Regions from separate parts of the Peribacillus sp. TH27 genome, predicted to be linked through region 2. Evidence: riboswitches for the same ligand, from Rfam matches in the RefSeq annotation. Region 2 holds a riboswitch; each other region holds the start of a gene.
What was found. Region 2 has a riboswitch for lysine ahead of JFU24_RS23770 (aspartate kinase). Riboswitches for the same ligand answer to the same signal wherever they lie in the genome.
Positions count from the first base shown of each region.

Region 1: linked by a shared signal. The riboswitch ahead of JFU24_RS18535 (amino acid permease) and the one ahead of JFU24_RS23770 (aspartate kinase) in region 2 are both predicted to bind lysine.
Region 3: linked by a shared signal. The riboswitch ahead of dapA (4-hydroxy-tetrahydrodipicolinate synthase) and the one ahead of JFU24_RS23770 (aspartate kinase) in region 2 are both predicted to bind lysine.

Region 1 is NZ_JAEKEV010000002.1:3,582,248-3,587,626, reverse strand. Features, by position in the region: gene JFU24_RS18540 (LacI family DNA-binding transcriptional regulator) at 140-1,102, shown strand; lysine riboswitch at 1,382-1,562, shown strand; gene JFU24_RS18535 (amino acid permease) at 1,659-3,110, shown strand; gene JFU24_RS30390 (helix-turn-helix domain-containing protein) at 3,315-3,530, shown strand; gene JFU24_RS18525 (glycoside hydrolase family 13 protein) at 3,801-5,379, opposite strand, start outside.
Region 2 is NZ_JAEKEV010000002.1:4,659,007-4,664,385, reverse strand. Features, by position in the region: gene sdhA (succinate dehydrogenase flavoprotein subunit) at 1-468, opposite strand, end outside; gene JFU24_RS23780 (succinate dehydrogenase cytochrome b558 subunit) at 539-1,147, opposite strand; gene JFU24_RS23775 (YslB family protein) at 1,545-1,988, shown strand; gene JFU24_RS23770 (aspartate kinase) at 2,051-3,283, opposite strand; lysine riboswitch at 3,374-3,550, opposite strand; gene uvrC (excinuclease ABC subunit UvrC) at 3,612-5,379, opposite strand, start outside.
Region 3 is NZ_JAEKEV010000001.1:214,154-219,532, forward strand. Features, by position in the region: gene JFU24_RS01035 (Rieske 2Fe-2S domain-containing protein) at 1-1,209, opposite strand, end outside; gene JFU24_RS01040 (hypothetical protein) at 1,473-1,715, shown strand; gene JFU24_RS01045 (hypothetical protein) at 1,900-2,142, opposite strand; gene JFU24_RS01050 (NUDIX hydrolase) at 2,199-2,609, opposite strand; lysine riboswitch at 3,224-3,402, shown strand; gene dapA (4-hydroxy-tetrahydrodipicolinate synthase) at 3,541-4,425, shown strand; gene JFU24_RS01060 (VOC family protein) at 4,821-5,198, shown strand.

The DNA of each region.
Region 1 (5,379 bases), 1.1 Mb from region 2:
CTTTTTTCAATCTTAAAGGATGAAACCCATACCAGAACAAGACCCTGAATAAAGAAATCTTTAGTTCTCTTATTCTCGCCTCTTGCTCTGAAATGGGTTTCATACGATACAATAAAAAAAAAGAAAAAACGGTGATCCTATGACAAATATTAAAGAAATTGCTCAATATGCAGGTGTGTCCGTCTCCACAGTGTCTCGTGTAATGAATAATCACCCATATGTTAGTCCTGAAAAAAGAAAGAGTGTTTTACAGGCCATTGACCAATTAAACTATTCGAGAAATATCAACGCCATTCATCTTTCAAAAGGCAAAACGAATCTAATCGGCGTCATCATTCCCTTCACCAATCACCCCTATTACGGAGCAATCGTGCAAGGAATTACAAAACAAGCCAATGCTATCGGCTATCATATAGTCATCTTTCAAACACAATATGAAAGAGAAAAAGAAATTCAGGCATTGAATATGTTACAAATGAAGCAACTCGATGGCATTATCGTTTGTTCAAGAATTTCAGAAATGAAAGTCCTCTTGGACTATCAAAAATATGGACCAATTATCTTATGTGAAGATACAGCCCAGGCTGAATTATCGTCCATAAGCATTGATCACTATGCCGCTTTTTCCTCTGCACTTGAATACGTGGTTGCTAAAGGATATAAGAAAATCGGATACAGCCTCGGGCGAAAAAAGAGCAGAAACAGCTCCCTTCGTACAAAGGCGTTTAACGATATTATGAATAAGTATCATCTTTTAAATAAAAAAGAATGGCTGTTTGAAGGCAGTTATCACATCAAAGATGGTGAAAAATTGTTCCAAGATTGGAATTCTATGATAGATAAACCAGAGGCTATCATCATTACTAATGATGACACCGCGTCCGGATTCATTCTTACTGCCAACAAATTCGGAATGAAAGTACCAGAAGACGTGGCCATTCTAGGTTTTAATAATGATAGCCTCAGTGAGATGCTCGATATCACAACCGTTTCCTTACCGCTTGATTGGATTGGCAAAATGGCTGTTGATCTATTTGAAAATCCTGAAGTTATCAGACATGTAAAATTAGATTATACTCTTATGAAACGAAAAACTATTTGAATTATCTTAATTATCCAAATAAAAGATGTTTAAATGACAAACATTTAAACATCAAATTCAAGTGATACATTTAAAAACTAGGAAAAAATAACCTTGAAAAATAATCATTGCGCTATCTATAAGATTATTTTATAATTTTAATATAGTAAAGTTTACTCAATGACCTGCTGACATAGAAGTAATTGTTTGAACTTTATATTGAAATCGTATAGGTTGACTAGAAGTTGACGCAACGATTTATATATTTAGTATAAGAAAATTGAATACTTCCTCATTTACCGATGAGTTAGAGGCTGCGGCTTATAAAAGTAGTACGGACGAGATTCAGGAAAATTGACGACTCCGTTTGAAAGGATAAGTTGCCGAAGTTTAGATATGGTCCTTGTATATCTAGGCTGGCGGTGTTACCGAATAGGAACACCACTGTCACGTTTTATTAACGTGGGGAGCTATCTTCGGAAGGATAAACGGGTTTATTATAAACAGCCGTCGATCTTTTTCGACTGCTGTTTTTTTATATATCGTTCCCTTCCAATAAAAAGGAGTGTAACATCAATTGTCAAATTCACAAACAACATCAAATCCCACTGAGTTGAAAAGGAGCCTGAAAGCACGCCACTTAATGATGATTTCATTAGGTGGAACGATTGGAACAGGTTTATTTTTAGCAAGTGGCGGTGCCATCCATACCGCTGGGCCTGGAGGTGCTTTGGCAGCATACGCAGCCATTGGCTTCATGGTTTATTACTTAATGACAAGTCTTGCAGAAATGGCAGCATTCATGCCAGTAGCCGGTTCGTTCCGTGTCTACGCATCCAAATTCGTCGACCCATCTTTCGGCTTCGCGATTGGCTGGAACTATTGGTATAACTGGGCCATCACAATTGCAGCTGAACTGGCTGCCGTTGTCCTAATTATGAAATTCTGGTTCCCGGACAGCTCGTCCATTATCTGGAGTGCCGTTGCGTTAATTATTATGTTTCTTTTTAACTATATGTCTGTTAAAGGATTTGGCGAAGCTGAATTCTGGTTTGCTTTAATCAAGATCGTGACCGTTATCATCTTCTTAATCACTGGATTTCTAATGATTTTCGGAATCCTGGGGGGAAATGACCCAATTGGTTTTTCTAATTTCACCATGGGAGAAGGTCCATTTAATGGAGGCTTCTTCACAATTCTAGGAGTATTCATGGCAGCAGGTTTCTCTTTCCAAGGAACAGAATTACTTGGAGTTACAGCCGGCGAAAGTGAGAATCCGGAGAAAAATATCCCTAAAGCGATCAAGTCCGTTTTTTGGCGCATCCTTTTATTCTATATCCTTGCGATTTTTGTAATTGGAATGATTATTCCGTTCACAGATGCACGTTTATTAAGCGAAGATGTTGCCGTCAGTCCATTTACACTTGTATTTGAACGCGCAGGTCTTGCGTTTGCGGCATCGGTCATGAACGCAGTTATATTGTCATCTGTGCTCTCTGCTGGTAACTCCGGCATGTATGCTTCAACTCGTATGCTATGGGATTTGGCCCGCGACGGAAAAGCTCCGAAATTCCTTGGCAAGCTCGATAAAAGAGGGGTACCAGTGAATGCTCTTATCGCGACTTCTTTAGTTGGTTGCCTCGCTTTCTTAGCTTCATTTTTTGGAGACGGTGTTGTTTATATCTGGTTATTAAATGCTTCAGGTATGGCCGGGTTTGTCACATGGGTTGGAATTGCGATTGCTCATTATCGATTCCGCAAAGCCTATGTAGCTCAAGGTCTTGATTTGAATGCTTTACCATACCTTGCTAAAGGATTCCCAACTGGACCGATTTTCGCGCTCGTCTTATGTATTTTCATTATCATTGGACAAGGCTACCAAGCTTTCAGCAGCAGCGGGATTGATTGGAATTCAATGTTTGTTTCTTACATTGGCCTGATCTTATTCTTCGCCCTATGGTTCGGCTATAAAATTAAGTATAAAACTAAAATCATCCCACTTGAGGAATGTGATTTTAAAGTAAAATAAGCGTTTTAAAAGGACCTGATTTCCTCTTCAAGAGGAATCAGGTCCTTTTTTTATCATTTCCCACCAGAAGACTCCCTCTTCAAGCGTGTGAGGGGCGAGAGCCCAACGGTAAGGGAGAGATGAATGGCGGTTGGCATAAGCCAAAGTAATCTTTTGGCAAACATACGTTCTGTGGTTAATAATAACTATAAGGGGGTGAAACCAATGGTCGTAAACAAAGCTTATAAATTTCGAATCTATCCAACTAAAGAACAACTAGCTCTAATCAATAAAACGATCGGCTGCTCCCGTTTTGTCTATAACTTCTTTTTAGGCAAACAAAAGGAGAAAGATGCCTACTGGTATATTTGTGAAGAAATGAAGCAGAACAAAGGTTCTTTTCTGAATAAATACGCAACAATCAAAGAACTTCCAGCTTAAAGAAAGAGTATTCTTTCCTGAAAGAAGTAGACAGTATTACCTTACAGAAATCGGTGGAAAATTTAGCAGATTCCTATAGTCGATATTATAAAAAGCAAAACAAGTCACCACGATCGAGATATTAACGCAGGACTCAATCATGAATGAAGCCATAAGGCTTCTAACCGTAGGAACTACGGGAATAGCCTAATTAAAAATTGGCCGATAGGCTAATTTTCTTAGGAATCCCCCACTTCAATCAGACCGTAAGGTCGATAAGTGGGGGGTAGTTCAATTCAAATGATAAACACGGCATTCAAACGGTCGCAGAGGTTTAACGGAAATTTCCTCAATCGGCAGTTGTTCATAATTGCCGATTAACAGTGTAGCAGACATTGTATCTAACCCTTCAGGTATGGAATAGGAAGCTTCATAGTCTTTGAAATTACATAACACCAGCAGCTTTTCTTCATCAAGTGTTCTCGTATAAGCAAATATTTGTTCATCATCAGGCCATAGTAGTTCGTAACGGCCATAAACGACGATTTCATGTTTTTTACGTAATTGAATAAGCTTTTTATAAAAATGAAAGATGGAATTCGGATCGTTATAGGCTTTTTCTGCATTGATCTCCGGATAATTAGAATTGACACCGATCCAAGGAGTTCCCGCTGTAAACCCCGCGTTTCTTGAGTCATTCCACTGAACAGGTGTCCTCGCATTATCTCGACTGCGCGCGTAAATGGCCTCTAGCATCCGCTCTTCTGTCCATCCACACGAATTCACAAGTTCCTCATAAGAATTCAGCGTTTCAATATCGCGGTATTCATCTATTCTTTCAAAGCAAACGTTGGTCATACCCAGTTCTTCGCCTTGATAAATATAGGGCGTTCCCTGAAGCATATGCAGACAAACAGCAAGCATTTTTGCGCTTTCTACCCGATACTTCCCATCATCTCCGAACCTTGAAACAATTCTCGGTTGATCATGGTTATTCCAGTATAAACTGTTCCAACCATCCTCCTCTAAACCAATCTGCCACTTGGAAAGAATCCGCTTTAAGTCACTCAATTCCCACTTTTTGTTACTCCATTTCCCTTCTGGTCCTCCCCCCAAATCCATATGTTCAAATTGAAAGACCATATGTAGCTCACCACGTTCTTTCCCTGTGAACAATTGAGCTTCATCAGGTGATACACCAGGCATTTCACCAACCGTTATCAAGTTATAACCAGAAAGCACTCGCTGATTAATTTCCTGCAAAAACTCATGAATGCGCGGACCATTCATGAAAAATGGACTTCCATCACCATGCTGCTTCCCATACCGGACATCCCCGTCCAAATATCGCTGATCTTTCGAAAGGAAGTTAATAACATCCATTCGGAAGCCATCGACTCCCTTATCCAGCCACCATTTCATCATGCTATAAATTTCTTCACGAAGCTCAGGATGTTCCCAATTTAAATCCGGCTGTTTTTTACTGAATAAATGCAAATAATATTCATCCGTTGCCTCATCATATTTCCACGCCGAACCTTTGAATATGGATTCCCAGTTATTTGGCTCCTTTCCATTCTTCCCAGGTCTCCAAATATAGTAATCCCTCTTCGGATTATCTTTAGAAGACCGGGATTCCTTGAACCATGAATGTTCATCTGACGTATGATTGACCACAAGATCCATCATGATTTTCATTCCACGTTCATGAACTGCCTTCAATAATCGGTCAAAATCACTCATTGTCCCAAACTCAGTCATAATCGAACGATAATCACTAATATCATAACCGTTATCATCATTGGGAGATTGGTAAACCGGAGAAAGCCATATCACATCTACACCCAGCTCCTGTAAATAATCAAGTCTC
Region 2 (5,379 bases):
TTCATATTTCGTTACAAGGCCTTCTACTTCATAACGACGAACCTGCTCGTCCAATGCGTAAAGTAATTGCTGACCAGTTGTTGCACCAGCAAATGCTGTACGGCTATGTTGAGTTCCACCGAAACGACGGAAATCAAGAAGACCTTCCGGAGTACGGTTAAACATTACGCCCATACGGTCAAACATATGGATAATCGATGGTGCTGCTTCGCACATCGCTTTAACCGGTGGTTGGTTAGCTAAGAAATCTCCGCCATAAACTGTATCATCAAAGTGGATATATGGAGAATCCCCTTCACCTTTTGTATTTACTGCCCCATTGATTCCGCCTTGGGCACAAACTGAGTGAGAGCGTTTAACAGGTACTAAAGAAAATAAATCTACCTGTTGTCCCAGCTCTGCTGCTTTGATCGTAGCCATTAAACCAGCTAGACCTCCACCAACGATAATAATTTTACCTTTACCCAATTCTGTCACTCCCTTATTTCCATTAGCAAAGCTATGTTTTTCCTAATACTTATAAATAAACTCTATCTTCTTATACGAAAGCGAAAATTGCGCTAACCCCTACATAAGAAAGAAGAACGAAAACGATCAAAGTAACGTAAGTCATGATTTTTTGCGATTTAGGTGAAACTGTTAGACCCCAGCTCACTGCAAATGACCATAATCCATTAGAGAAGTGGAAAATTGTCGAAATGACCCCAACTAAATAAAATGCAATCATAAATGGATTAGAGAAAATCTCTGCCATCATGTCAAAGTCAACCTCTGCACCTAATGCTGCTTGAATTCTAGTTGACCAAACATGCCAAACTAGGAAAATCAACGTAATGATTCCGCTTAGACGTTGTAAAAAGAACATCCAATTCCGGAAAAATCCAAATCTACCCAAATTATTTTTAGCAGTAAACGCGATATAAATCCCGTAAACTGCATGATAAATCAAAGGTAAGAAAATGATGAAGATTTCCAAGAAATAACGAAACGGTATGCTTTCTAAGAAATGTGCTGCTGAATTAAATGATTCCGGTCCCTTTGTTGCCATATAGTTGGTAACTAAATGCTCCAACAAAAACAGCCCGATCGGAATAACTCCAAGTAGTGAATGAAGTTTACGATTCCCAAACTCACGATTTTTTGCCACTAAGTGCCCCCCCTTAATTTGTGAAAAATCATGCAAAGATAAACTGGTGGCTACCTTTTATCTCCGCGTGAAAATAAAGTATAGAGTTTGAAACATCCCTATACTTTCTTACAATTATGTGACATGTCCATTTTACTCCTGACTTCTATGTGCGTCAAGAAAACGGATACAAGAATTCTCTTTTTCAGAATAGATTTTATTGGTTAAAATTGTATAATTTTTAATTGTCAAGATTATAACTTGGAGAAATTAGTAATTAATCTATTAATATCCCGGAATAATTTCTCATTTTTTCCCAATTACGATTGAAATAATAAAAAAACAGTATAATTTGCAAAAGAAAAACGTTTATAATAGATTTACAGAAAGAGGCGATAAACTATGAAAAAAATATTCTCTGCTGACGATAGAAGAAGAAGAAATTCAAACAGAAGAATCTCATGTTCCAGCTTTCGGCTACGAATTAATCCGAGAAGTTTTATTGAACGATATTCTCGGAAAAGATTCTAATCAAATTCTCTATTGGGCAGGTAAACAATTAGCGAGAAAATTCCCACTGAATGGCGAACAGGAAGTTGTTGCATTTTTCCAAAATGCAGGCTGGGGCCATCTTGAAATCATAAAGTTTTCGAAAACCGAGATGGAATTATCCTTAACAGGTGAAATAATCAGCCGTCGCTTAGATCTTCATCCTGACTGTCACTTCCAACTTGAAGCCGGTTTCCTTGCCGAGCAGTTTACACTGCAGAAAAAATTCTTAAGTGAATCGACAGAAGAAATCAAACGCCGCGCAAAAAAAGTGACATTTACCATTCAATGGGATCCTAGAGACCCAATCTAATGAGCCCAAAAACAGACTTACCTTTTTTGTCGGAAGTCTGTTTTTCATTAGACTCCAAGCAATCAAACAAGCACTTTTGCATGCTGCCCTAATTTAAACGCTTCATGAAGTGCTTCGACTGCCTTCACCATTTCCTTTTCATTGACGACAGTTGAGACTTTAATTTCAGATGTACTGACCATTTTCACTTGGATACCTGTGTTAGCCATCACTTCAAACATTTCGGCAGCCACTCCCGGATTAGATACCATTCCTGAACCGACGATAGACACTTTGGCCAATCCACCCTCTGTTTCTACTCTATCGAATGCCAATTGGTCTTTATTTTTTTCTAGCACGTTTAAAACAGCTTCCGTATCTTCACTTTTTATGGAGAAAGAAAGGTTTGTTGTATCCTCTGCTGTCATACTTTGGATAATAATGTCAACGTTTATCCGGTTTTTTGCAAGTGTCATGAAAATTGTGGATAATGATCCTAGTGATCGGGGCAAACCATTCACTGTGACCCTTGTAATACTGTCTTCAAAAGCAATACCGCGTACAATTAAATTTTCTTCCATAGTTGCTTCCTCCTCAATGGTAGTTCCTGCTTCTTTCTCCATACTCGAACGGACTTCAAGCGGAATCTGGTGGTTTTTCGCATACTCAACAGCTCTTGGATGAAGAACACCCGCCCCTAGATTGGCAAGTTCTAGCATTTCATCGTAAGAAATAGATTGCAGTTTTCGAGCGTCTTTTATGTAACGTGGGTCTGTTGTAAATACACCCGTTACATCGGTATAAATATCGCATCGGTCCGCATTTAATGCTGCAGCAATAGCCACTGCAGTCGTATCAGACCCGCCCCGCCCTAGTGTCGTGATTTCTCCATTTGCATCATTCCCTTGGAAACCTGCAACGACTACAATTTTCTTTGCCTGAAGCTGAGCTTGAATTCTCGAAGCATCAATGTTTAAAATCCGGGCATTCCCATGAACGGATTCTGTTTGCATGCCAGCCTGCCAGCCGGTGAAAGAAATAGCTTCACGCCCCGCTTCAATTAAAGCCATCGTTAACAGGGAAATCGTGACCTGCTCTCCAGTCGTCAATAACATATCCATTTCCCTCTTGCTTGGGGTTCTGGAAATATCTTGAGCCATGTAAACTAGTTCATCTGTTGTTTTCCCCATAGCTGAAACAACGACGACTACCTCATTCCCATTCTCTGCTTCCTCGATTACTCGATTGGCAACATTTTTGATTTTCTCGACACTACCGACGGATGTCCCGCCAAATTTTTGAACGATTAATGCCATCCTAATGCACCCTCTTTTTCTTTTTTAGGCAATAAAAAAAGCAATGAGAAATATCTCATTGCTGTGATCACGTATTTAATACAGTAAACACAGTGAGATAGCTCTCCAGGGTATACCCCCTGACAATCCGCCATTTATTAAATGTCAGACCAGAAAAACAAGGTATGAGTCTTGTCTTCCTTCGGCGTTATCCCCTTTCAAAACCTTTCATCGAAGCTCATACTTCTCCAGGTTTTTACTATTGAATTCCGCACCTCTATCAGCACTTTTAAGTTGTCTAGTTGAAAATTCCTTCTTATCATAGCATAGAGAAATGTAGGTAGCAAGATTATTCTTGCAATTTTCTAACGATTCCTTCAGCTACTCCTTTTGGCATGCCTGCCTCTTTAATTTGTTCTACCGATGCCTCTTTAATTTTTTTCAATGAACCAAAATGCCTTAACAATTGCTTTCTTCGTTTTTCTCCGACTCCAGGTATATCATCAAGCTGCGAGTGAACCGCATTTTTCCCGCGTAGCTGGCGATGAAACGTAATCGCAAACCGATGCACTTCGTCCTGAATTCTTTGCAACAGATAAAATTCCTGGCTACGCGAATCAAGCGGTACCATTTCCAGCGGATTGCCAATCATCAATTGCGATGTTCTGTGCTTTTCATCCTTAATGAGACCAGAAAGCGGAATATCAAGACCCAGTTCATTTTCTAAAATATCTCGAACAGCCTCCACATGTCCCTTTCCACCATCAATAATGATTAAATCCGGAAGTGGCAGCCCTTCTTTTAAAACTCGTGAATATCTTCTGCGTACAACTTCACGCATCGATTCATAGTCATCGGGTCCCTGGACAGTTTTGATTTTATATTTGCGATACTCTCTTTTTTCCGGCTTACCGTCAATAAACACAACTAAAGCGGAAACCGGATCACTGCCCTGAATGTTCGAGTTATCAAAAGCCTCGATCCGATGCGGGGTATAGATGCCTAATTGCACCCCAAGATTTTCCACCGCGTTGATTGTTCTTTCTTCATCCCGTTCAATCAAAGAAAACTTTTCCTGAAGGGCTATGGCGGCATTTTTATTCGCCAATTTAAGCATATCCTTTTTTGATCCCCGTTTTGGATGAATCGTCTTCACGCCAAGCAGCCCTTCAGCCATTTCCGCATCTACTGACTCTGGCAGCAAAATTTCCTTTGGTTTAAAGTGATTGGTAATCTCGTAAAACTGACCTAGGAATGTAAGAAGTTCCTGATCCGGTTCATCATACACTGGAAACAGGGAAACATCCCTTTCTATCAATTTCCCTTGTCGCACAAAAAATACCTGAACACACATCCAGCCTTTATCATAGGCATAGCCAAATACATCACGGTCGATAAAATCAGTCGTCATCATTTTTTGCTTTTCCATCGTGATATCGATGTGGGCAATTTTGTCACGGAACTCCTTTGCCCTTTCGAAATCAAGCTCTTCTGATGCCTCTAACATTTTTTCTGTCAGTTCTTTTTTTATCTCAGTATGGCCGCCGTTTAAAAATCGGTTGATATCATCCACCATTTTTTTATATTCCTGTTCCTCTACATCATACACACATGGAGCCAGGCACTGCCCGAGGTGGTAATAGAGACAAACGCGATCCGGTAGGGTATTGCATTTTCTAAGAGGATAGATGCGGTCGAGTAATTTTTTCGTTTCATTGGCCGCAAAGGCATTCGGATACGGACCGAAATATTTACCTTTATCTTTTTTGACTTTTCTCGTAATGATTAGACGCGGATGCCGTTCAGCAGTCAACTTGATGAATGGATACGTCTTGTCATCCTTCAGCATGATATTATATTTTGGATCATGTTTTTTGATTAAGTTTAACTCTAAAATGAGAGCCTCAATATTTGACGAGGTAACGATGTATTCAAAATCGTCTATCTCATTAACGAGTCGTAACGTTTTCCCATCATGGGAACCTGTGAAATAAGAGCGCACACGGTTTTTTAATACTTTCGCTTTTCCTACATAAATGATCGTTCCCTGACGATCCTTCATTAAATAACAACCTGGTTGATCGGGAAGAAGGGCAAGTTTATTCTTTATTTGTTGG
Region 3 (5,379 bases), on a different contig from region 2:
TGGAAGTAAGACAGAAGCAGAACGAATTCTATGACTACTAGGATCCAAAGCCGGTAACTTTTCTCCGTTTTCTAGAGCCCTTACTGCTTTTAACAAACATTGTCGAGCCTTTATAATAGCTGTATCACTTGTTCCTAACTTTTCTTGTGATCGGTCAACAATTGGCCCCGCACTTACTTGAACTGCATGATCCTCCATACCTACACCAAATATACCAGCAAAAGATTCGCCTCTTTTTTGCATTTCTCGATCGATAAGGAAATCATTTTCTTTATTTCCTTTTGTACGGAATGTACCTGGTATCAGTGTTGGATGAATTCCGGCCCCAGACTTCATCTGTTTAATTTCCTCTTCTGTCAGATCACGATCTGGTGTCCAACTCCAGCTCCATACCCAACAGTTTTCATCATCAATAGGCACCCAAGCATGCCCTCCTCGTGGAGCCCCTGCAAACGGAGGTATCATGGAATAAAAAGGCATAAGAAACTGTGTAATCCTCCAATAAAAGTTTTCATCATCGGCCTCTCTTCTTGCACCGATTAATAATCCATAATCGGTATCTGCAACTTCAAAGCGGGGCGCAGTATCTTTTGCTAAGAGTGATGTGCTGTTACTGTTTTTAGAAACTCCTAAACCTCCAACTGAACCGGAGTGAAGAATTGAAACGTGACTTGAATCAATTCCACCTTCTAAAGCTTGAAAAAAATTACTTTCTTGTATTTTTCTAGATAGATGGCGTTGACTATCAGAAACTAGCATCCATTCTTGTTCTGGTAATTCCGGTTTAGATTCAGTTGGTCCCATATATGTCCAAATAACTCCACCACGTTCCTCACAAGGATATGACTTAATTTTAACTTTATCCTTAAACTTACTTTCTGGCGGTTCAGAAGGTAAATCTACACAATTGCCTTCAGTGTCGAATTTCCACCCATGGTATGCGCATCTAACGCCACAGTCTTCATTCCGACCGAAAAAGAGAGACACTTTACGGTGTGGGCAGAATTCATCAACTATTCCAAGTTTTCCATTTGTATCACGAAATGCGATTAATTCCTCACCTAAAAGCTTAACTCGTACCGGTGGACAATCCGGATGAGGAAGTTCCTCTGCTAAAAGTGCTGGGATCCAGTATTGTCTAAGCATATCCCCCATACGTGTTTCAGGACCAGTTCTTGTCAATAAATAATTATCATTACTAGATAACAAATTAATTCCCCTCCTAGGTTTCATTTATGTTCTATTTTCATTTTCGGATATAACTAAAGCGTTTTCAAATTGATTCTTTTTATCTGTCTCATAGAAAATATTAATAGCTTTATTAGCATGGCTGGCCATATTAGTTTTTTTTATAGGCTCAATTAAAATCATCAATTTGTCGGGTGTTAATTACACGTATATAATAATAAGAAAATTGGGAATATTAATTTACTAGTTTATATTTATAGTTTTTAGGAAAGAAGGTTAAAATTATGAATGATAAAGAATTTGAACAATTAATTTTAAAATGTTATAGCAATAAAACAGTTGCAATTCTTGGATATCAAGATAATGGAGGACAGCAACGAGCGAATTTTCTTAGAAGTCACGGAATTGATGTAGTCATTGGTCTCCGAATTGGTGATGAAAATTGGGAGTTGGCTAAACAAGATGGCTTCACCGTATTACCGGTTTGGGAGGCAGCTGAATTGGCTCAAATAGCTCAAGTATGGTAATAAATTTAAAATAACTGTTAAAAGTATGGAAGATAAATAACACTAACAACAATATTGGAAAAGAATACAAAATTAAAAATCTGTAAAAATAAAAGAAGTGGATTTGTTATCCACTTCTCAGCTTGTAGACAAAGTCCCTTTTTAGGGGAAGTCTATAAGCTTATTTTGTATAATAAAGATAACATTACTTTTGTGGGGGGTTCGTTCGACTTGGAAGCCTTGGGATTTCGGAAACAATGATTCCGCCAGTCGTCCGACTTATATTTCGAAAGCAAGTTTCCGTCTTTTCTTCGTCCATGTACGGTGCTTTTAATTCCGTCAGCTCATCGAGATTAAGCAGAAACACCGGCTCATCCTTACTTATCTTTTCGCTGCCTGGCGTTTTCCCTATCAAAGCATTGCGAAGGTCTACCGTCTTAAAACCCATTCCGGACGGACAAGACACCCCTCAAGCAATTTAGCCCTAATACCATTGTATTTTAATTATTTTTGGAATGTATATCCTGCTCTGGAGTTGCTAATTAGTTTGGATACTCCTTCTGGATAATAAGGCATTAGTCTATCTGCTTCCTCTAAATTTACCCATTCAACTCTTAAAATGTTTTTTTCCTTTGGAATTTGTTCAGGTGATTTTAGAACTTGCCCTTCAAACATAATAAAATATACATGATCTTCATTTATAAATGCTTCATTTAATGCAATAATATCGTTTACCTGCACATCATAGCCCGTTTCTTCTTTAACTTCTCTGATGGCTGCTTCTTTTAGAGTCTCATTTGCTTCAACTGCTCCTCCTGGTAAGGACCAAGTGTTATTTTTTTTATTTAGTACCACTAAAATCTTATTGGTATCCTCGTTAAACAAAAGTGTGTACACAACATCAACACGATTCAAATTCAATACTCCTTTTCTTATTAGTTAAGAGTTAAACAAGTCTATTGTAAATTAAACATCTTTATTTGTAATTAATTATCTTTATTGTCATTGAACACCTTTTAGTGATCCATTGGACAACTAACTCAAGCAAATTATAAATCAGTTCAATCTCATTTTAGATAGCGTTTACTCTTTGGTAAAGTTGCCCGATTACACAATACAGCTTAAAGAATCAATGGAGTTCTACTTACAATTGAAGCGATTCGTTTTCTTGCTTCCCAAACTTCACGGATTTTCATATCTTTTCTTTCCTTTGTTAGTTTTGTATTAGTCATGTTGTCCTCCCCTCCTTGATCAATATTATTGATATTCATAAGATAAATACTAATTCCTTCTATAAGATATATCAATTGTAAAACTGACTATAAAGGTGAAACTTTTCAAACAGTTTGTTTTATAAAACTATTAATCTGTTGAGTTTACATAATAGATGAATCCAGCCCAATACCTTAGCCATTTCCATCGATTATCCATGTATTCTTAAAAAAATATTTCTAAATTGGCCTTGCAATAGAAAGGATTTCCTGTTATATTACAGTCAATTAAATATTTTCTTACTTCATACTTTTTGAAGTGAGGATAGAGGAGCAAAGACCATTAGTACACATTTTGAGGAGAATGAGATCCTATGACTATTGTGGAAAGGGGAATTTGCCGAAGCGGAAAGAATCTCATGTTCTTGAAGCTGGTTCTGCTGTTGAATAAATACAGAACTGTCATATAGGAAACTATATGGAGGGCTATCTTACGCGCCGAAACGATTCTTTTTTATTAAATATTGTTTCTACTGCAGCAGCGAATCCTCGTTGTTGCTTTTTTGCGTTTACTCCTGAATGGCCCTAACCACCTCTGAATTTTTTAAAAAAATTATACTAAAGGGTGTGAAATTATGAATTTTGGCCAAGTTTTAACTGCAATGGTTACCCCGTTTAATCATAATAATGAGGTTGATTTTAATGCTACGAGAACTTTAGTAAATTATTTAATTGCTAATGGTTCTGATGGATTAGTTATAGCTGGTACAACTGGAGAGTCGCCTACATTAACAGCAGAAGAAAAAGTAGATTTATTCAAATTTGTTGGGGAAGTTGTCAATGGAAGAGTTCCAGTTATAGCTGGAACTGGCTCAAATAACACGAAAGCTTCGATTAGCTTAACAAGACAAGCAGAGGCAGCAGGAGTCGATGGAATTATGCTCGTCACCCCATACTATAACAAGCCGTCTCAAGAAGGATTATTTCAGCACTTTAATGCGATTGCCCAATCAACATCATTACCGGTAATGCTTTATAATATTCCAGGACGAAGTGTTGTAAACATGTCAGTAGAGACGATTGTTAGTCTCTCAAAGATTAACAATATTGTCGCAGTAAAAGAAGCAAGTGGTGACTTAGATGCCATGGCACAAATCATAAGCAAATCCTCTAGTGATTTTGCGTTGTACAGCGGCGATGATGGGTTAACATTACCTGTTTTAGCTATCGGTGGAACAGGCATTGTTTCGGTTTCTTCACACATCATTGGTAATGAAATGCAAGAAATGATCAATAGCTTTAAAAATGGTGATGTCCATGGTGCTGCTTCTACACATCGTAACCTTCTTCCAATTATGAAAGCATTATTTGCTGCATCAAACCCATCACCGGTAAAATCAGCATTAAATATGCGAGGATTAAATGTTGGAGGTGTCCGCTTACCATTGGTCCCTTTAAACAATGAAGAAAAAATAGCTCTACAAATAGCTCTACAACCTAGTAACGTAGAAGTTGTTTAGTTGAATAAATAAAATAATGATTCATTCAGCGAGACTGGCGCTAAAGGTCTTAATTCTGTCTTTGTTCTTTTTGCTTGCGTAGCTGCCATCCGTACGTTTATAGCATATCGAATGATTGAAATTAGTGAAAAGGTTCTAGAAGATATTGCACCATAGGAAGACAATCTTTAAGGGGTAAGGTTGAAAAAACCTTACCTTTAATTTTACGGGTCTTAAGTTCCATAATCACCTTTTCTTTCACTTCGTTTTTATCTTTTTACAGATGATAGATAGATAAATAAAAATAGTAAACGCATAAATTCTTTGATAAACCAAAATAAATGTTTACTAAGTTGGTGTATATTTCATTTAAATTTATTATTTATGTTGAAAGGAAGAATACAAATGATAAAAAAATGGAACATATAGCTATTATTGTTACTAATATGGATCATACTATTCAATACTACTCAGATATGTTTGGGTTTAAGGTTCGCCTTCGAGGATCTTCAAAAACAAGAGAGATGGCATTTTTGTACTTGGAAGAACAGCCTAGTATGGAAATTGAACTAATCAAAGACATTGAACCTATTGGTAAGTATAACAAAAGTGGAATCGTTAACCACCTTTCTTTTACAGTAGAAGATATTAATATAGCAATTAACCATTACCGGAATAAAGGAATTGAATTTTTATCCCCTCAACCACAACCAACACTTGAATGTGGACGTATGATTTTATTCAATGGACCTAATGGTGAATTGCTACAATTGGTAGAACGAGCAAAAGATTAAAGATACTTAATATGAGATGAAATAAGTAAAGTTTGATCATTTCTGTGACCCTTATTATATTAAAAGCCCTTCACATCTAAGGAGTAGACAAATTTCATAAACCGAAAATATATAGAAGGTTGGGGATATACTGATTATTGATGGTGATAAGATTACCAGATCCAAAGAAGGCACTGAAAAG